DNA from 3 places in the Cupriavidus sp. SIMBA_020 genome. Region 1 is predicted to be linked to each of the others. Evidence: predicted binding sites of a transcription regulator. Region 1 holds the regulator's gene; each other region holds the start of a gene.

What was found. The regulator HrcA, encoded in region 1, represses chaperone genes, less so after heat shock. The targets are predictions, from matches to a motif close to TTAGCACTCNNNNNNNNNGAGTGCTAA.
Region 2: a site for HrcA is predicted at 1,791-1,817, ahead of rpoH (RNA polymerase sigma factor RpoH). Genes of this name have one in related genera too.
Region 3: a site for HrcA is predicted at 4,419-4,445, ahead of groES (co-chaperone GroES). Genes of this name have one in related genera too.

The regions. Positions count from the first base shown of each region.
Region 1 covers NZ_JAWRWU010000001.1:542,208-548,938, reverse strand. The annotation lists gene SB751_RS02565 (hypothetical protein) at 1-257, opposite strand, end outside; gene recN (DNA repair protein RecN) at 325-2,127, opposite strand; gene SB751_RS02555 (NAD kinase) at 2,156-3,088, opposite strand; gene hrcA (heat-inducible transcriptional repressor HrcA) at 3,190-4,239, shown strand; gene hemH (ferrochelatase) at 4,303-5,418, shown strand; gene SB751_RS02540 (RNA-binding S4 domain-containing protein) at 5,438-5,833, shown strand; gene SB751_RS02535 (hypothetical protein) at 5,842-6,075, opposite strand; gene grpE (nucleotide exchange factor GrpE) at 6,289-6,731, shown strand, end outside.
Region 2 covers NZ_JAWRWU010000007.1:273,364-280,094, forward strand. The annotation lists gene SB751_RS16205 (SCO family protein) at 84-701, shown strand; gene rpoH (RNA polymerase sigma factor RpoH) at 770-1,672, opposite strand; gene SB751_RS16215 (pirin family protein) at 2,083-2,958, shown strand; gene ybiB (DNA-binding protein YbiB) at 2,975-3,970, opposite strand; gene SB751_RS16225 (ABC transporter ATP-binding protein) at 4,066-4,869, opposite strand; gene ntrB (nitrate ABC transporter permease) at 4,894-5,805, opposite strand; gene SB751_RS16235 (CmpA/NrtA family ABC transporter substrate-binding protein) at 5,854-6,731, opposite strand, start outside.
Region 3 covers NZ_JAWRWU010000008.1:247,282-254,012, forward strand. The annotation lists gene SB751_RS17580 (autotransporter outer membrane beta-barrel domain-containing protein) at 130-3,042, shown strand; gene SB751_RS17585 (winged helix-turn-helix domain-containing protein) at 3,153-3,437, shown strand; gene SB751_RS17590 (DUF1653 domain-containing protein) at 3,434-4,291, opposite strand; gene groES (co-chaperone GroES) at 4,538-4,828, shown strand; gene groL (chaperonin GroEL) at 4,866-6,509, shown strand; gene SB751_RS17605 (T6SS amidase immunity protein Tai4 family protein) at 6,619-6,731, opposite strand, start outside.

The sequences.
Region 1 (6,731 bases):
GGGCCCTCGATCCCCGCCAGCAGCTTGCCGGCGTCCTCGGACACCGTCACCTCGGGCGGCGTGAACTTGACGAGGATATCGCCGATGGCGCGGTCGTCGGTGATGCTGCCGCGCGGCGGCGCGAACGATTTCGACTCCGACGCGCAGCCCGAGACGGCGCCCAGCGATGCCAGCGAGGCAACGGCGGCCAGCGCCATCGCCAGGACCCTGCGGCGGGGGCGGGGGCGGGGGTGTTGCGGGGACTGACCAGCGGTCATGGGGCGAAGCTCCTGAGATCTGTATCTATATATATAGCGGGATGCGGACGTGGCGACGGTGCGCGCTTCAGCCGGCGGCCCGGCGCGGGCGGCGCGAGCCCCCTTCGCGCGGCGCGGTGGTGGCCTGATTTGCAGCCTGATTTGCAGCCTGGCTCGCGGCCAGCTCGGCGGCGCGGGCGCCCTGCGCCAGCATCTCCTGCGCGTGTTGCGTCGTCGTGGCGGTGACCGTGGCCCCGCCCAGCATGCGCGCGGTCTCGTTGACGCGGCCCTCGGCGTCGAGCACGCGGATTCTGGACCGCGTGACGGCGGCCCGGGCCTTCGTGGCGTCGGCCGTCTCCTTGCTGACCAGCAGGTGCGTGCCGGCCTGCGCCGCCACCTGCGGCAGGTGGGTCACGCAGAGCACCTGGCGCGCGCGGCCCAGTTCCTGCAGGCGCCGGCCCACCACCTCGGCCACGGCGCCCCCGATGCCGGTATCCACTTCGTCGAAGATCAGCGTCGGCGTGGGTGCGGCCTCGCTCGTGATGACCGAGATGGCCAGGCTGATCCGGGCCAGTTCGCCGCCGGACGCCACCTTGGCCAGCGGGCGGGCCGTCACGCCGGCATGGCCGGCGACGAGGAATTCCACCTGCTCCAGCCCGTGGCTCTGGCCTTCGGCCTCGTCGAGCGGATTCAGTGCCACCACGAAGGTGCCGCCAGCCATCGACAAGCCCTGCATGGCGTCCGTGACGGCGCCGGACAGCGCCTTGGCGGCGGTCTTGCGCGCGGCGGACAGGTGCCGCGCCAGCGTCAGGTAGGCGGCGCGTGCGGCGGCCTCGCGGGCCAGCACCTTGTTGATGTCCTGCGCGGCCTGCAGGTCGTCGAGTTGCTGGCGGCGGGCCAGCAGTTCGTCCGGCAACTGCTCCGGCGGCAGGCGGTACTTGCGCGCCGCCGTGTGCAGCGCCTGCATGCGCGCTTCCACGGTCTGCAGGCGTTCCGGATCGAGTTCGAGCCGGTCGACGTAGCGCGTCAGCGAATGCGCGGCTTCCTCGACCTGCACCTGCGCCGGTTCCAGCGCGGCGAGCACGTCGCGCAGCGCGGGATCGACATCGGCCAGTTGCTGGAGCCGGTGCACCACGCTGTTGAGCACGGACAGCACGGCGCCGTCGGCCTCGGACAGCGCTTCCAGCGCGGCGCGGCTGCCGTCGATCAGGCCGGCCGCGTGCGAGAGGCGGTTGTATTCGCCCTGGATCTCTTCCCATTCGCCCGCCTGGGGCGCCAGCTTGTCGAGTTCGCCCACCTGCCATTCCAGCCGCTCGCGCTCAAGCTGCATTTCGCGCGATTGCGACTCCACGGCCTCGCGCTGGCGCACGCAGGTGCGCCAGGCCCGCCACGCCTCCGCCACCGCGCCGGCCTGTTCGGTCAGGCCCGCGTGGGCGTCGAACAGGTGGCGCTGGGCGTCCGGCCGCAGCAGCAGCTGGTGGGCGTGCTGGCCGTGGATGTCCACGAGCTGGTCGCCCACCTCGCGCAGCTGGGCCAGCGTGGCCGCCGTGCCGTTGATGAACGCCTTGCTACGGCCGCCCGCATCGACGGTGCGGCGCAGCAGCACGGTGCCTTCGCCGTCCAGGCCGGTCTCGTCGCCGGACAGCTCACGCTCGGCCAGCCAGGCGTCGAGCGCTGCGTGCGTGCCGAAGGTGGCGCTGATGCTTGCGCGGGTGCTGCCTTCGCGCACCACGCCGGCGTCGGCGCGTTCGCCGAGCACCAGGGCCAGTGCATCGATCAGGATGGACTTGCCGGCGCCGGTCTCGCCGGTGAAGACGGTAAAGCCGGTGGTGAAGTCGAGGTCGAGCGTATCGACGATGACGAAATCGCGGATGGACAGGCTGCGGAGCATCGTGGCCTTGGGGGGAGTGGGGGCCGGCTCAGAGCCGGTTGTCCTCGGTCGGGTATTCGTGCCAGTGCAGCTTCTTGCGCAGCGTGGCGTAGTAGTTGTAGCCCACCGGATGCAACAGGGTCACGGTCTTGCTCGAGCGGCGCACGACGATCCGGTCGCCCTGCAGCAGCGAGGTCAGAGACTGCATGTCGAAATTGGCACTCGCGTCGCGCGCGGTGGCCACCTCGATCGTCACTTCCGCGTCGTGCGGCAGCACGATCGGGCGGTTGGACAGCGCGTGCGGGGCAATTGGCACCAGCACCAGCCCGGACAGCGTAGGATGCAGGATCGGCCCGCCGGCGGCCAGCGCGTAGGCGGTGGAACCGGTGGGCGTGGAGACGATCAGGCCGTCCGAACGCTGGTTGTACATGAAATAGCCGTCCACCGAGACGGCCAGCTCGACCATGCCGGAAATGCCCGAGCGGTTGACCACCACGTCGTTGAACGCCAGCGCGGAGAAGATCACGCCGTCGTCGCGGATCACGCGGGATTCCAGCAGCATGCGGGTTTCGGCCTCGTAGCGGCCGGCCAGCATCTCGGGCAGGGCGCGCGTCACGTCCTCCAGCGGGATGTCGGTCATGAAGCCCAGCCGGCCATGGTTCACGCCGATCAGCGGCACGTCGAGCCCGGCCAGCTGGCGGGCCAGGCCCAGCAGCGTGCCGTCGCCGCCGAGCACCACGGCCACGTCGGCCTCGCGCCCGATCTCGTCGGCGGAGAATACCGGGTAGCCGGAGAGGCCGGTGGCCTGTGCGGTCTCGCGCTCGAAGACCACGTCCTGGCCGTTGCGGGAAATGCAGGCGGCCAATTCCTCGAGCGGGCCCTCGATGCCGGCGGTCGAGTACCGGCCGACCAGGGCAACGGTCTGGAACGCGGCGCGGGGCGCGGCGGCGGGGGCGATGGCTGGGTTCTGGGGGGCAGACATGCCGGGATTAGACCATACCGCCGTGACCATTGTCAGTAGGTGGGCACGCACCGGTGCGAAGCCCGCCCGAACCGGGGAAAGTTGTTTAAAATCGGGGCACTATGGACGAACGTTCGAAAACGCTTCTCAAGACCCTGATCGAGCGCTACATCGCCGAAGGCCAGCCCGTGGGCTCGCGCACCCTGTCCAAGTACTCGGGTCTCGATCTCTCGCCGGCGACCATCCGCAATGTGATGTCCGACCTCGAGGAAATGGGGTTCATCGCCAGCCCGCACACGTCGGCCGGCCGGATTCCCACGCCGCGCGGGTACCGGCTGTTCGTCGATTCGATGCTTACGGCGCGCCCGCTGGAGGGCGGCACGGTGGAGATGACGGCCGAACTGGCCGCGCTGACCGGCCAGATCCAGGGCCAGCTGGCCGGGCAGCAGCTGGGGCCGCAGCGGATGATTACCGCCGCCGCGCACACGCTGTCTAACCTCTCGCGCTTTGCCGGCGTGATCATGACGCCGCGCCGGGGCCAGTCGTTCCGCCAGGTGGAGTTCATGCGCCTGTCGGAGAAGCGCATCCTGCTGATCATCGTCAGCCCCGAGGGCGACGTCCAGAACCGCATCATCCAGACTGAACTGCCGTACACCCCCGCCCAGCTGATCGAGGCGGCCAATTTCTTCAATTCCCACTACGCCGGCATGAGTTTCGATGCCGTGCGCAGCCATTTGCGGGTGGAATTGCAGGATCTCCGCCGCGACATGTCAGCGCTGATGCAGGCCGCCGTGGAGGCCGGCAGCAGCGCCATGGCCGAGGACGACGACCAGGTGTTCATCTCCGGCGAGCGCAAGCTGCTCGAGGTGGAAGACCTGTCGTCCAGCATGGACAAGCTGCGCCGGCTGTTCGATGTCTTCGAACACAAGACCAACCTGCTGCAGTTGCTCGATGTCTCGAGCCACGCGCAGGGCGTACAGATCTTCATCGGGGGCGAAAGCCAGCTCGTGCCGCTCGAAGACATGGCCGTCATCACCGCGCCCTATGGTGTCGATGGACAGATCGTCGGCACGCTCGGCGTGATCGGCCCGACGCGGATGGCCTACGAACGGGTGATCCCGATCGTCGACATCACCGCGCGGCTGCTCTCGAGCGCGCTCTCCCAGAATTGATTGCTGCGCGCGGGCACGCCACGTGACAACGCGCGCGTGGCGCCCGCCATTTCCGGAAACCCTATGACGTTCTCGGCAGAACCGGCTTACCAGCACGGCCAGGCGCCCCGCACGGCCATCCTGCTTATCAACCTCGGCACGCCGGATGCGCCCACGCCCAAGGCAGTGGGGCGATACCTGAAGGCGTTTTTGTCCGATCCGCGCGTGGTCGAGATCCCGCGTCTGGCCTGGCTGCCGATCCTGCACGGGCTGATCCTGCCGTTCCGCTCGCGCGCATCGGCCATGAAGTACGAATCGATCTGGCTGCGCGAGGCGCACATGACCGGCTCGCCGCTGCTGGTGCACACCGAGCGGCAGGCCCACGCGCTCCAGCAGCACATGCACCGGCTCGGCCACGATGTGACCGTGGCCTGCGCCATGCGCTACGGCAATCCGTCGATTGCCTCGGTCATGGAGGCCCTACGCCGGCAGGGTACGGAGCAAGTGCTGTTGTTGCCACTTTATCCGCAGTTCTCAGGCACGACTACGGCCACGGCGTTCGACGAGGTCTTCCGCGTGCTGGCCGGCTGGCGGAATCAGCCGGAATTGCGACTAATCAAGCACTTTCACGACCATCCCGCCTATATTTCCGCCCTGCAGCAGCAGGTGAGCGGCTTCTGGGCGCAGCACGGCATGCCGGACTTCGCCCGGGGCGACAAGCTGATCCTGTCCTTCCATGGCCTGCCGCGCCGGCTGCTGGATCTGGGCGACCCCTACCACTGCGAATGCCTGAAGACCGGACGGATGCTGGGCGAGGCGCTGGGCCTGCAGCCGGGCCAGTATCAAGTGACTTTTCAGTCTCGTTTCGGCAAGGCCGAATGGCTCCAGCCCTATACCGCGCCGACGCTGACCGAGCTGGGCAAGGTCGGCACGCATCGCGTGGATGTGTTCTGCCCCGGCTTCCCGGCCGATTGCATCGAGACGCTCGAGGAAATCGCCATGGAAGGGCAGTCCGAATTCCGCGTGGCGGGCGGACAGGAATTCCAGTTCATTCCCTGCCTGAATGATGCGGACTACTGGATTGCCGGGCTGGCCGAGATCGCGCTGCAGCATCTGCAGGGTTGGCCGCTGCGCCAGCCACATCCGCACGAGCTGGAAGCGCGGCGCTCGCGGGCGCAGACCCGGGGCGCTGCGGCGTAAGGAATCAAGGAGTTAGACGATGGACGTGGACTTCGAGGCGGATGCCCGGCAACGCATCGACAAATGGCTATGGTGCGCGCGCTTCTTCAAGACGCGCTCGCTGGCGGCGGAGGCCGTGGAGCGGGGCCGGGTGGAGGTCAACGGCCAGCCGGTCAAGAATTCACGGGAAGTGAAGCCCGGCGACGCCGTGAGGATCGACGCGCACCAGCAGCGTTGGGAGATCGAGGTGAAGGGCGTGGCCGCCTCGCGCGGGTCGGCGCCCGTGGCGCAGACGCTGTATGCCGAAACCCCGGAAAGCCAGGCCCGGCGCCAGGAAGAGGCGGAACGGCGGCGCATGCAGCCCGAGCCGACGGCGCAGCTGCAGGGCCGCCCGACCAAGCGCGACCGGCGCCGGATCGACGGTTTCAGAAGCTAGGGATGGATTCAGCGGTTGTACGGGAAGTACGGAACGATATAGTGCTTGAACACCGCCTTGCCACTGCCATACTCGGTCTCACGCGGCGTGAATGCGCCGGAGGCGCAGATGAAAAGTGTCATCACCGACAGCGCGGCGAGCAGGCACACCGTTACGACAGGAAGCTTGTGCATGACGAACCTTCCGAAGGATGCACCAAAATAATCCACCAGCGTGCTCCCGTTATTTTTGTCATTTTTCATTGATAGATCTTAGTCATTGCGTTGCAGCAAAGCAATGAACACCAGATTGCATGAATCACGGCTTTGTAACCGCGTATTTCGGCGTCTCGCCCCCTTCACACTTGAAAAAGCGGGGACCGGCGCCAACTGCGGCTAGACTTGCCGGTTTGGCATCCCGACCCACCCGACGGCCTGCGCCAGGCGGGCCGAGTTTTAGATTTGATACGGATCGACATGGAAGAACAGAATCAGACCCAGACGCCATCCCCAGCTTCGAGCGCGCCGCAGGCGGCAGACGATGCCCTGCGCGCCCAGCAGCCTGGCACGGACGCCCCGGCCGGCGATGATGTGGCCCGCCTGACGCAGCAGGTGGCCGACCTGGAGGCCAAGGCCAAGGAAAACTACGAGCTGTTCCTGCGCGCCACGGCAGAGGGCGAGAACATCCGCCGCCGGTCGCAGGAAGAGGTCAGCAAGGCACACAAGTTCGCGATCGAGAACTTCGCCAACAACCTCGTGCCGGTGATGGACAGCCTCCAGGCTGCGCTGGCCGACAACACCGGCGATCTCAAGAAGCTGCGCGAAGGCGTGGAGCTGACCGCCCGCCAGCTGGCCGCTGCCTTCGAGCGCGGCAAGATTGTCGAGCTGAACCCGGTGGGCGAGAAGTTCGACCCGCATCG
Region 2 (6,731 bases), on a different contig from region 1:
GGCATCTTGCCGCGCCCGGAGGCCAGCGCCGATGTGATCGGCGATACTTCCGGGCACTCTCTCCCGACCACCGCGCTCCCCTGATGACTCTTCCCGGCTCACCGTCCCTCCTTGCCCAGTTCCGCCGATTCTGCCTGCTGGCGCTCTGCGCGACCCTGCTGGCCGCTTGCGGGCAGCCCAAGCCCTCGTTCAAGAACGTGGATATCTCGGGCGCTACCGAGTTCGGCAAGGACTTCGCGCTGCTGGACCCGAGCGGCAAGACCCGCACGCTGGCCGACTTCAAGGGCAAGGCCGTGGTGATGTTCTTTGGCTACACGCACTGCCCGGACGTCTGCCCGACCACCATGGCCGAGCTGAAAGCGGTGATGGACAAGCTCGGCCCGGACGCCGACAAGGTGCAGGTGCTGTTCGTCACCGTGGACCCGGAGCGCGACACCGGCGCGTTGCTGGGCCAGTATGTACCGGCCTTCGACGCCCGCTTCCTGGGCCTGCGTCCGGCCGACGAGGTGGGGCTGAAGAAGGTGACCAAGGACTTCAAGGTCTTCTACGCCAAGGTGCCGGGCACCTCGCCCAACAACTACACCGTGGATCACTCGGCCGGCAGCTATGTGTTCGATACCAACGGCCAGCTGCGCCTGTTCCTGCGCCACGGCCAGGGGCCGGACCCGATCGCGCATGATCTGAAGCTGCTGCTGTCGTAAGCTGCGCGCAGGACGAAAAAAGGGCCGGTCAACATGACCGGCCCTCTTGCATTGCGGGGAGCGGAGGATCAGGCGAAAGCCGCCAGCGCACCCTTCATCTTCTTCATCGCGGCCGCCTCGATCTGACGGATGCGCTCGGCGGAGACGCCAAACTCGTCGGCCAGCTCATGCAGCGTGGCGCCGCCCGAGCCGTCGTCGTTCACGTCCAGCCAGCGCGCCTCGATAATGCGGCGGCTGCGGGCGTCCAGACGCTCCAGCGCCTCGCCCAGCCCTTCCACCTGCATGCGGTCCTGGCGCTTGGCCTCGAGCACGCGGGTCGGCTCGTTGTGGTTGTCCGCCAGATACGCGATGGGGGCGAATTCCTCCTCGCCGTCGTCGATCTGGCCTTCCAGCGCCAGGTCGCCGCCCGACAGGCGGGTCTCCATCTCCATCACTTCTTCTGGCTTCACGTTCAGCTCGCGCGCCACGGCTTCCACCTGCTCGGGCGTGAACGTGTGCGCGCCGGTCTTGTGGCTGCGCAGGTTGAAGAACAGCTTGCGCTGGGCCTTGGTGGTGGCCACCTTGACCATGCGCCAGTTCTTCAGCACGTATTCATGGATCTCGGCCTTGATCCAGTGCATCGCGTACGACACCAGACGCACGCCCTGATCGGGGTCGAAGCGCTTCACGGCCTTCATCAGGCCGATGTTGCCTTCCTGGATCAGGTCCGCATGCGGCAGGCCATAGCCCAGGTACTGGCGGGCGATGGACACCACCAGACGCAGGTGGGACATCACCAGCCGGCGGGCGGCATCGACGGATTCATGGTCGCGCAGGTCGCGCGCGAGGCGCTGCTCTTCCTCGGCGGTCAGCAGCGGAATACGGTGGATAGCCTGGATGTAGCTATCCAGATTGCCCACTGCGGCCGGGAAGGCGAGCGCGAGGCTGCCAGCGGCGGCATTCTGGGGGGCCATCGGCAGACGGCCAGTCATCTTGGTTTGGTCGGCAGACAGAACTGCGGTCACGCTTATTGCTCCTTTCGCTTCCGGCGGTAGGTTGCCGGCGTGCCTCGATTCCAGAATCGGAAGAGACACCGCACTGCAACGCATATTAGCACTCAGGTTCGGCGAGTGCTAAGTTAGAGCTTCTATAGGGTTGATAGTTCCGGCCAATGGATATTGTTATTGGGATAGCGTAACCGGCCTTGGTGCGACGTCCGCGCCTTGTCTGGCAAGGGCTGGCGGGCCGCCAGCGTCGCGTACCATGATTAGAGGGAACTTGCCCCAATCGGTTTCATCGTGATTTCGGGATGCTGTATTGCGCATTTCGCTACACTGGAGCCCCGCTTTCCGCTGTTATCTCCATGTTGTCTCGCTGTTATCCCATTGCCAGGAGTCCTGTCATGTCTGCCATCGAACACTTGCTCAAGCCCCATGTGCGGGACATCGGCGAGTTCACGGTCCGCCGCCTGCTGCCCGCCGCCGCCACGCAGACCGTGGGCCCCTTTATCTTCTTCGATCACCTCGGTCCCGTGTCCATGCCGCCGGGGAGCGGCATGGATGTGCGCCCACATCCACATATCGGCCTGGCGACCGTGACGTATCTGTTCGAGGGCGAGATCATGCACCGTGACAGCCTGGGCAGCGAGCAGGTGATTCGCCCCGGCGACGTGAACTGGATGACAGCCGGCACCGGCATCACGCACTCGGAGCGCTCGCCAGACGCCGCGCGCCAGGCCGGCCCGCTGCTGCACGGCATCCAGACCTGGGTGGCGTTGCCGAAGGCGCATGAGAAGGATGCGCCGTCGTTCCATCACCATCCCGGCGCCACGCTGCCCAAGCTGGAGCTGCCCGGCGTGCGGATGACCGTGATTGCCGGCGATGCCTTCGGCGCGGAATCCCCGGTGCGGGTGTATAGCCGCACGCTCTACGTGGCCATCGACATGGAAGCCGGCGCGACGCTGGTGATTCCGCCCGAGCATGTGCAGCGCGGACTCTATCCGGTGGAAGGCGATGTGACGATCGATGGCGAGGCGCTGGCGGGGGAACACCTCGCCGTGCTGGTGCCGGGCGAGCCGGCCACGCTGACCGCGACCACCGCCGCACGCGTGATGCTGCTGGGCGGCGATCCGACCGACGGCCATCGCTTCATCTACTGGAATTTCGTGGCGAGCACCAAGGAAGACATCGACGACGCCGCGCGCCGCTGGGAGAACGACGAGTTCCCGCACGTGCCGGGCGAGACCGAGCGGATTCCGCTGCCCCCGCGCCGGCCCTGACCGTCCACAGGCGTCGTCAGACCGGACTGGCCCAGGCCACGCGCGTGGCCTGCTTCAGGCAGTCCTGGATGGTCGCCACCTGCGTGGCGATCGGCGCCGGCACCGGCACGTCGCCATCGAGCACCTTGCGAATCCAGGCGGCGGTCTGGCCGACGTCGGTGCCGGGCGGCAGCTCGGGCACCTCGCCAATCGACCCGCTTGCCGGATCGACCATCGTCCGCTGATGGCCATCGTGGAGCCAGTCGATGCGGCTGCTGCGGCGGGCATCCGCCACCACTTCGCCCTCGGTACCGCGCGCCAGCAGCACGTTGGCGGGCTCGTGGGAGAAGTAGTCAGTCAGCGTCTCGCGATATTCCGGATGGGTGTAGCTATAGAGCCGCAGCGCCTCGGCCGGCGTGTGGCTGCCTACCGGTTGCAGCATCTTGACGATGGTGTGCGAGGAATTGCGCAGGCCGATGATCGGGCGCTTGTCGAGCAGGCGCGAAAGCGCTGGAGACAGCACATCGATCGGCAGCACGGCCAGCGGATTGGCGACGGCGCGCAGCTGGTCCTGCGCGGCCTGCGGCGTGGCGCAGAGCGGCACGCCGAGGGCCTCGAACAGTTGCATGCTCGTCACCCGGCCGTCGAACTCGCGCGAGCCGTGGACCAGCGTGGGCACGCCCTCGCGCGCCAGCAGCAGCGCCAGCAGCGGCACCAGGTTCGGCTGCTTGCGCGCGCCGTTGTAGCTGGGGATGACGACCACGGGCTTGTCCGGCGGCGCCGCCAGCGGGGCGCAGTGGCCGTGGGCGGCTTCCAGCATGCCGGCCAGCTCGTGCGGCGCCTCGCCCTTGATCCGGTAGGCCATCAGCACGGCACCGAGCTCGATGTCGGAGACGCGGCCGGCCAGCATCGCATCGAACAGCACCTGGGCGTCCTCGCGGGGCAGCGCCCGGGCGCCATTGACCCCGCGCCCAATCTCCTTGATGTACTTGCTGGCCGAGAACGGCGGAAGGGTCGGGGTGGCAGATGTCATGGCGGGAGGGGGATATGTGGATCGTTCTGCCGTTCATGATAGCGGAGCAGGGCGGCTTCGCCCACGCCCGCTATCCCACGCACCCCCCGCCGGGGTCAGGCTGCCTCGCGCAGCGCCGGGTTGCGCTGCTTGCGGTAGAGGAAGTCCAGCACGGCGGTGCGGCAGGCGTGGTAGCCCTTGTCGTCGGCCAGCGCCACGCGGTCGCGCGGGCGGGGGAGGTCCACCTTCAGGATCTCGCCCACCGTGGCCGCCGGGCCGTTCGTCATCATCACGATGCGGTCCGCCAGCAGCACGGCTTCATCCACATCGTGCGTGACCATGACCACGGTGCTGCGGGTGCGGGCAACGATCTTGATCAGTTCGTCCTGCAGGTGGGCGCGGGTCAGCGCGTCCAGCGCGCCGAACGGCTCGTCCATCAGCAGCACCTTCGGCGACATGGCCAGCGCCCGGGCAATGCCCACGCGCTGCTTCATCCCGCCCGAGATCTCATGCGGATACTTGCTCTCGGCGTGGGTGAGGCCGACCAGCGCCAGCGTGTCCTGGGTGCGCGCCTTGAGCTGGGCGCGGCCCTCCGTGGCGGCGAACACGCGCTCCACGCCCAGGTAGACGTTCTCGAAGCACGTCATCCACGGCAGCAGCGAGTGATTCTGGAACACCACGGCGCGCTCCGGCCCCGGGCCGGCAATCTCGCGTCCGGCGCAGATCAGCGTGCCCGTGGTGGGCGTGGTCAGGCCGGCAATCAGGTTCAGTAGCGTGGACTTGCCGCAGCCAGAATGCCCGATCAGCGTGATGAACTCGCCCTCGGCAATGCCCAGGTTGATGTCGCGCAGGGCCACGAACGGCCCCTTGCGCGTCTTGAAGGTCTGGCCCACGTTCTCGATGCTGACAAACTTTTCCATGGCGATGGCTCCTTCGGGGGGCGGTCAGTTGTTGCCGTAGCTGAAGCGGCGGGCCAGCGCGAGCAGCAGGTGCTCGAGGATCAGGCCCACCACGCCGATGATGAAGATGGCGATGACGATGTGCTCCACCTTGAGGTTGTTCCACTCGTCCCAGAGCCAGAAGCCGATGCCGGTGCCGCCCGTGAGCATCTCGGCGGCCACGATCACCAGCCACGCGGTGCCGATCGAGAGCCGCACGCCGGTCAGCATGTAGGGCAGCACGGCCGGGAACAGCACGCTGCGGAACACCTTCCATTCGGAGAGGTCGAGCACGCGCGCCACGTTCAGGTAGTCCTGCGGCACGCGCGTCACGCCGACGGCCGTGTTGATGATCATCGGCCAGATCGAGCAGATGAAGATGGCCCAGATGGCGGCCGGGTTGGCGGCCTTGAACAGCAGCAGGCCGATCGGCAGCCACGCCAGCGGCGAGACCGGGCGCAGCAGGCTGATCACCGGCGCCGCCATCGCGTTCAGGAAGGCGAAGCGGCCCAGCAGGAAGCCCGCCGGAATGCCGACCACCGCCGCCAGCCCGAAGCCGGCCGCCACGCGCGCCAGCGAGGCCAGGATGTTCCAGCCGATGCCCTGGTCGTTCGGCCCGTTGCGGTAGAACGGATCGGAGAATAGCGGCACGGCGGCGTTCCAGGTGGCGCCCGGCGTGGGAAGCGCCGGAATCAGCGTGGCAATGCCGTGCCACACCAGCAGGAACAGGACGAAGCCGACCAGCGGTGGCACCGTCCGGCGCACGATGGCGCCAAGCGCCTCGCGGCGGGCGGCCACCCGCTCCTGTGCGGCCAGCTGCGCCGCCCGGCGGCGGGTTTGCTCCTTGGTGTCGGTGTCGACAATGTCCGAAGTCATGGCGGGTGTGCCTTCCGGCGCGGGGTGGGCAATGGCATTCACGTCTGGCTCCTGAAGTGAGGGCAGCGGGAAATCAAGGAAACGGCGAGGTCAGGCTTTGATCTTGAATCCATCGGCATAGGCCTTGGGGTCCTTGGTGGCATCCCAGGTCACACCGTCGATCAGCTTGGCCGTCCGGAAATCGCTCTTCGGCACGGCCACCTGCGCGGCGGCGGCGGCCTGCTTGAAGATATCGATCCGGTTCACCTGTTTGGCGACGGCCAGGTAGTCCGGGTGCTCCTTGAGCAGGCCCCAGCGCTTGTGCTGCGTGAGGAACCACATGCCATCGGACAGGAACGGGTAGTTGGCCGCGCCGTCCTGGTAGAACTTCATTGAATCGGGGTCGTCCCAGGTCTTGCCCAGGCCGTTGCTGTAGCGGCCCAGCATGCGGTCCAGGATGATGTCCATGTCGGTATTCACATAGGACTTGGCGGCGATGGTCTCGGCGGTCTTGCGGCGGTTGGAGGTCGAGGCGTCGATGAACTTCGAGGCTTCCAGGATGGCGGCGACCATCGCCCGCGCGGTGTTCGGGTGCTTCTGGACGAACTCCGCCGTGGTGCCGAGCGTCTTCTCGGGGTGATCCTTCCAGATCGCCTGGGTGGTTTCCGCGGTAAATCCGATCTTGTCGGCGATGGCGCGCGCGCCCCACGGCTCGCCCACGCAGAAGCCGTCCATATTGCCCACGCGCATGTTCGCCACCATCTGCGGCGGCGGCACGGTGATGGCCTTGGCGTCCTGCATCGGATTGATGCCGTTGGCGGCCAGCCAGTAGTAGAGCCACATGGCGTGGGTGCCGGTGGGGAAGGTCTGGGCGAACACGTAGTCGCGCCGCTCCTTCATCATCAGCGCCTTCAGGCTGGCGCCGTCCTTGGCGCCTTTTTCGGCGAGTTTCGATGACAGCGTGATGGCCTGGCCGTTGTGGTTCAGGT
Region 3 (6,731 bases), on a different contig from region 1:
AATGACGGGATCTCCCTTGGCGCTCTCACTCCGGGTGGCTCACGCTTCGAGAATTACGGCACGGTGAGCACCTCGGCAACGACGGGGGTCGGACCATTCGGCGGCTTGTACGCGAATAGCGGGGCGACGGTGATCAATCACGCCGGCGCCACGATCTCCAGCGGAGACCGTGCCATCCACATGGGCGCGCCCGGCACGGTGACCAACAACGGACTGTTGCAAGGGGGGCAGGACACGGTCATCTTCGTGCAGGGCGGGACGTTCACGCAGGGCGCCACGGGCCAGGTTTCTGGCCTGAATGGGGTCGTCTTCAGCGCCAATACGCTGGCAGGCACCAACGCAGGGTTGATACGCGTGGCAGGTACCGGGTTATGGGTGCGCGGCGGCGCAGCCGGAACGTTCGACAACACGGGAGGGACCATCGAGGTCATTGCCACGGGCGGGCTGCGCACCGCGGTGGTGGCTGATACTGGCGCGAAGCTCGACTTGGTGGGCGGCTTCGTCCTGGCGGCCGGCGGGTTTTCGCGGGGGCTTGTCGCGCAAGACGTGCAATCGACGATCAACGCCCGCGACCTGTCGATTGAAGCCGATGGAAACCAGGCGCGGGCCGCCAACGCGATTGCCGGCGGCGTGACCACAGTGACCAATACGAGCATGACAGCGCGGGGCCCTGGCAGTGCGGGTGTCGTGGCGTTGACCGCAGGGCGTGTCCAGGTAAGCGGCGGCACGGTGACGACGACGGGCGCTGACGGTGACGGTCTGGTGGCCTACGGCGACAGTGCGGGCGGGGCAGGTGGCGTGGTCGTGGCCGATGGCGTGCGGATCAGCACGTCTGGCGCCACCGCCTATGGAGCACGTGCTGCGGGCGCGGGAACGGGCACGCCGGCATCCGTAACGATGACGGGCGGTTCGGTGGAGACGTCGGGTGATGGCGCCATCGGGCTGGTTGCCATCACGCAGACCACGCTGACCGCGGGCAACGTCGCCGTGACCACGCGTGGCGTGGGCAGCGAAGGCGCTACGGCGAGGAACGCCGCGCGACTTGTCATGAACGGTGGTTCCGTGACAACGACGGGCAATGACGCCGTGGGCCTCAGCACGGTGGGCTCGGGCGAACCTGACCAGGTGGGTGCCGTGAATGATCCGGATGCGGCGATCATTCCAGGCGCGTCCGTGGGCGGCGCCTCACTCGCGGCGACCGGGGTCACCGTCAACACAAGCGGTACGGGGTCGCATGGCGTTCGTGTGCGTGGCGACAGTGTGCTGTCGTTGGTCGACAGCACGGTCACGGCCAGCGGCGCCGGCGCCAACGCGGTGCAATACGAAGCGGCCGGCGGCGCGGGCACGCTGACCGCTGCGGGTTCGACCCTCGTCTCCCAGCAGGGCGCTGGCATTGCCATGAACGGGGGGACGATGAACGTGTCGATGACAACGTCATCATTGCATGGCAGCGCGGCGTTGTTCAACGTCACGGGTGGCGGCACGCTGAACCTGAATGCTGACGCCGGCTCCACGCTGACCGGTGCGGCGCTGACCGAGGCAGGCAGTACGTCGAATCTCGTCCTGCGGGACAGCACGTGGAACCTCACCGGCGACTCGCGGCTCACGACGCTCAACAACGACCCAAGCCAGATCCTGTTCTCCGCACCGGTGGGCGGGGTGTTCAAGACGCTGACCGTCGGCCAGTACAGCGGCGACGGCGTCATCGGGCTCAACACCTATCTGGGTGGCGATGGCTCGCCATCGGACAAGCTGGTGATCGACGGCGGGACCGCCTCCGGCACGTCCAGGCTACGGGTGACGAATGCGGGGGGGCCGGGGCTGGTCACGAGCGCGAGCGGCATCCAGCTCGTCGATACGATCAACGGCGGCACGACGCAGGCCGGTGCGTTCTCGATCGACGGCCGCGCGGTGGCTGGCCCTTATGAATACCGGTTGTTCCGGGGCAGCATCGACGGCACCGCGCCGCAAGCCTGGTACCTGCGCTCCGAGCAGGACCCGCCTCCGCCGCCGCCCGACCCCGCGCCGGGCCCCGCTCCGAGCCCTGCGCCGGACCCTGTGCCCGATGTGCCCAGGCCGGTACGTCCGCTGTATCGGCCAGAGGTGGGCGCGTATCTTGCCAATCAACGCCTGTCGGGCCAGATGTTCGTGCATAGCCTGCATGATCGCCGCGGCGAGCCGCAGTATGCGGAGGGGGTGGGCCTCGTGGGGCAAGGCAAGCCGGGTGCGGGCTGGCTGCGCATGGTGGGCAAGTGGGAAGGCGGGCGTAGCAAGGATGGCGTGTTCAAGACCAGCACCGATTCGTTCCTGCTGCAAGGCGGCGCGGAGTTGGCGACGTGGCAGGCGGGCGGCGTGGCGAGCCGCCTGCATGCGGGCGTGATGGGCAGCTACGGCTACGCCAGCAGCGATGCCGAGGCGCAAGCCAACAGTGCACACGCGAAAGGCAAGGTCGAGGGCTGGAGCCTCGGGATCTACGGCACCTGGTACCAGGACGACGAGAAGAAGCACGGCGCCTATGCCGACGCATGGTTCCAGTACGGCTGGTTCAGCAACCGCGTGGAAGGCGACCAGTTGCCCACGGTGAAGTACAGCGCGAACGGGCTGGCGGTGTCTGGCGAGGTCGGCTATGCCATGCCGCTGCGCGGCGGCTGGGTCGTCGAACCGCAGGCGCAGTTGATCTACGTCGACTACAACGAGAGCGACATCGACGAGCCGAACGGCACCCGCGTGCGTGGCGCCAGTGCGAGCGGCATCCTGACGCGGCTGGGCGTGCGAACGCACCGCACGTTCGTGCGCGAAGACGGTCGCAAGCTGCAACCCTATGTCACGCTCAACTGGTGGTACTCGGACACCGAGAGCCACATCGCCTTCAACCAGGTGCAACTGGGTTCGATGTACCCGCGCAACCGCTTCGAAGCCAAGGTGGGCATGAACCTGGCGCTGAACAAGTCGTGGTCGGGCTGGACCAGCGTGTCCGGCGCATGGGGCCAGCAGGATTACTACCAGTACGCGGTGCGTGTGGGCGTGCGATACGCGTGGTGACCGGCACGGCCTGCCGGATGAGGGGTCAGCGCAACACCCGGACCGCAGACTTGCGTTTGCCGCGTCAGCACGGTACAAACGAACGCAACCATCACGACACGGGGTTGGACATGGCCACTCAGGAAAGCGCGCTGACGTTTGCGCTGCTCGCCGTGCCCGCGCGCGCGGCCATCTGCCGCGCCTTGCTCGAGGCCGGCGATGACGGCCTGCCGGCCGACCAGCTCGCCCAGCTTGCCGGGCTCACCCTCCATCGCGCGGCCCATCACTTCGGCGAGATGGTGCAGGCCGAAGTACTCGTCCTCGTGATTCGTGACCGCCGGGTCGGCTATGTGCTCAAGGCGCGCCGCGAGGTGCGCGAGGCGCTGAGCTACCTCGACAGCAGCGGACTCGACTAAGCCTGGGGCAGGGCGGCCGCAATCCGGGCGATGATCCGGGCGATATTGTCGCGCGCGGGTTGCTCGGCATCGGCAAACGCGGGCGTCAGGAACAGCCGCTCGCGCTGCGCCAGCGTGGTGAGGAATTCCACGCGGCGCGCCATGAAGGCGGCGTGCAGCGCCGCGCCCGCCAGCCCGGTGCGGCGGGCCAGCAGCGCGCGGTTCTCCTCGAACACGGCGGCCGTGTAGGCATCGAACGCCTCGGCGGGGGCCGCCAGCCGGTACAGGTCCAGATCGAGCACCGTGGCCGCGTCGGGCGCGGTCGGCGTGTGCGTGCGGGTGTCCAGGACGATCTGCATGGCCTGGCGGAGCACGTCGGCATCCACATCCCCCACCATCGTTTCGATCAACGCCGCCGAAGCGGCTTCGTTGTGCTCGCAGCCGGGCACGTACACCGCGTCATGGAACAGCACCGCCAGCGCCTGCGCCGGGCTCAGCGCGAGGCCCCGGGCGTGCGCCACCTCGAACATCTCGAGCACATGGGTGCGGTCGTGGTAGCGGCGATAGGGCGCCTCATAGAGCGCCAGCGCCTGGAGCACGGTCTGGCGCGGCAGGAAGTCCAGACAGGCCAGCGCGGCCGGCCAGTCCGGCGCGAAGCGGGGCATCTCGCCCGCGTCGGTCCGCACCGGCTCGGTGAAGACTTCCGCCGTGCGCACCCACAGGATCGAGCGGTCGCGCATGGACTCGTAGACCACCACGGGCGCCAGGTCGGCCTCGAAGCGGCCCAGGCCGGTCACACGGTAGGCGCCGCCCTTGTAGTGGCGGTAGGGCATGCCCGGCACGAGGTCCGGGTCGTTCGGCATCGGCATCGGCATCGGAAAGGGATTCGCCAAGATATAGACTCCACGGTTGCGGCGGATCATAAGCTATAGGGTAAACCCTTGCCTAGGGAAACCCCGTATTCAGCCCTTGTCTTGAAAACGACAACCCTCGTCCCTATAATTAGCACTCCCCGGGGGTGAGTGCTAACAGAGCCCTCGCGGTACCCGAAAACTCGTTGGCCGTCGCCTTCAGACGGCCATTTGTGAATCAAAACTCACTTTTTGTACCTAGGAGTCCGTATGAACCTGCGTCCTCTGCACGACCGTGTGATCGTGAAGCGTCTGGACAATGAAACCAAGACCGCATCCGGCATCGTGATTCCCGACAATGCTGCCGAGAAGCCCGATCAAGGCGAAGTCCTCGCCATCGGCCCCGGCAAGAAGGATGACAAGGGCAACAACATTGCCCTCGACGTCAAGGTGGGTGACCGCGTGCTGTTCGGCAAGTATGCCGGCCAGGGCGTGAAGGTGGATGGCCAGGAACTGCTGGTCATGCGCGAAGAAGACATCATGGCCGTGGTCAACAAGTAATCCACGCGTCACTCGTACAGATCAGGAGAAACAGAACATGGCAGCAAAAGACGTAGTGTTTGGCGACGCCGCCCGTGCCAAGATGGTCGAAGGCGTGAACATTCTCGCCAACGCAGTGAAGGTGACCCTGGGCCCGAAGGGTCGCAACGTGGTGCTGGAGCGCAGCTTCGGCGGCCCGACCGTGACCAAGGACGGCGTGTCCGTGGCCAAGGAAATCGAACTGAAGGACAAGCTCCAGAACATGGGCGCGCAGATGGTCAAGGAAGTGGCTTCCAAGACCAGCGACAACGCCGGTGACGGTACCACCACCGCTACCGTGCTGGCCCAGTCGATCGTCCGCGAAGGCATGAAGTTCGTGGCCGCCGGCATGAACCCGATGGACCTGAAGCGCGGCATCGACAAGGCTGTCGGCGCTGCCGTGGAAGAGCTGAAGAAGCTGTCCAAGCCCACCACCACCAGCAAGGAAATCGCCCAGGTTGGCGCGATCTCGGCCAACAGCGACGCCTCGATCGGCGAGCGCATTGCCGAAGCCATGGACAAGGTTGGCAAGGAAGGCGTGATCACCGTGGAAGACGGCAAGTCGCTGGCCGACGAGCTGGAAGTCGTGGAAGGCATGCAGTTCGACCGCGGCTACCTGTCGCCGTACTTCATCAACAACCCGGAAAAGCAGGTTGTTGCCCTGGACAGCCCGTTCGTGCTGCTGTTCGACAAGAAGGTGTCGAACATCCGTGACCTGCTGCCGGTGCTGGAGCAAGTGGCCAAGGCTGGCCGTCCGCTGCTGATCATCGCCGAAGACGTCGAGGGCGAAGCCCTGGCAACGCTGGTGGTGAACAACATCCGTGGCATCCTGAAGACCGCCGCCGTGAAGGCCCCGGGCTTCGGCGACCGCCGCAAGGCCATGCTGGAAGACATCGCCATCCTGACCGGCGGTACCGTCATCGCCGAGGAAATCGGCCTGACGCTGGAAAAGGCCACGCTGCAGGACCTGGGCCAGGCCAAGCGCATCGAGATCGGCAAGGAAAACACCATCATCATCGACGGTGCCGGCGACGGCTCGGCCATCGAAGGCCGTGTGAAGCAGATCCGCGCCCAGATCGAGGAAGCCACCTCGGACTACGACCGTGAAAAGCTGCAAGAGCGCGTGGCCAAGCTGGCCGGCGGTGTTGCCGTGATCAAGGTTGGCGCTGCCACCGAAGTCGAAATGAAGGAAAAGAAGGCACGCGTGGAAGACGCGCTGCACGCCACCCGCGCTGCCGTGGAAGAAGGCATCGTCCCCGGCGGTGGTGTGGCCCTGCTGCGCGCCCGCGCTGCGATCTCGGCCCTGCAAGGCGAAAACCCTGACCAGAACGCCGGTATCAAGATCGTGCTGCGCGCCATGGAAGAGCCGCTGCGCCAGATCGTGCTGAACGCTGGTGAAGAGGCTTCGGTCGTGGTGGCCAAGGTGATCGAAGGCAAGGGTAACTACGGTTACAACGCTGCCTCGGGCGAGTACGGCGACCTGGTGGAAATGGGCGTGCTGGACCCGACCAAGGTGACCCGCACCGCGCTGCAGAACGCCGCCTCGGTGGCTTCGCTGATGCTGACCACGGACTGCGCCGTGGCGGAATCGCCGAAGGAAGAGTCGGCTCCGGCCATGCCGGGCGGCATGGGCGGCATGGGCGGCATGGACGGCATGATGTAAATCACGCCGGACCAGACGGGGCCTCCGGGTCTCGTCAACGTCTGACAAAAACCCCCGCGGCGCAAGCTCGCGGGGGTTTTTGTTTTGGGGGTAGCTTCGCAGGTAGGCGCTAGTTGACCCGGGGCTGTTTGCGCACCAATTGGTCCAGTTCCTTGCTGTAGAACAGGTCGATGCATTTCATGGTGTTCAACTCCGTGGGCGTCTCGCCGATCTCGGGCTTCG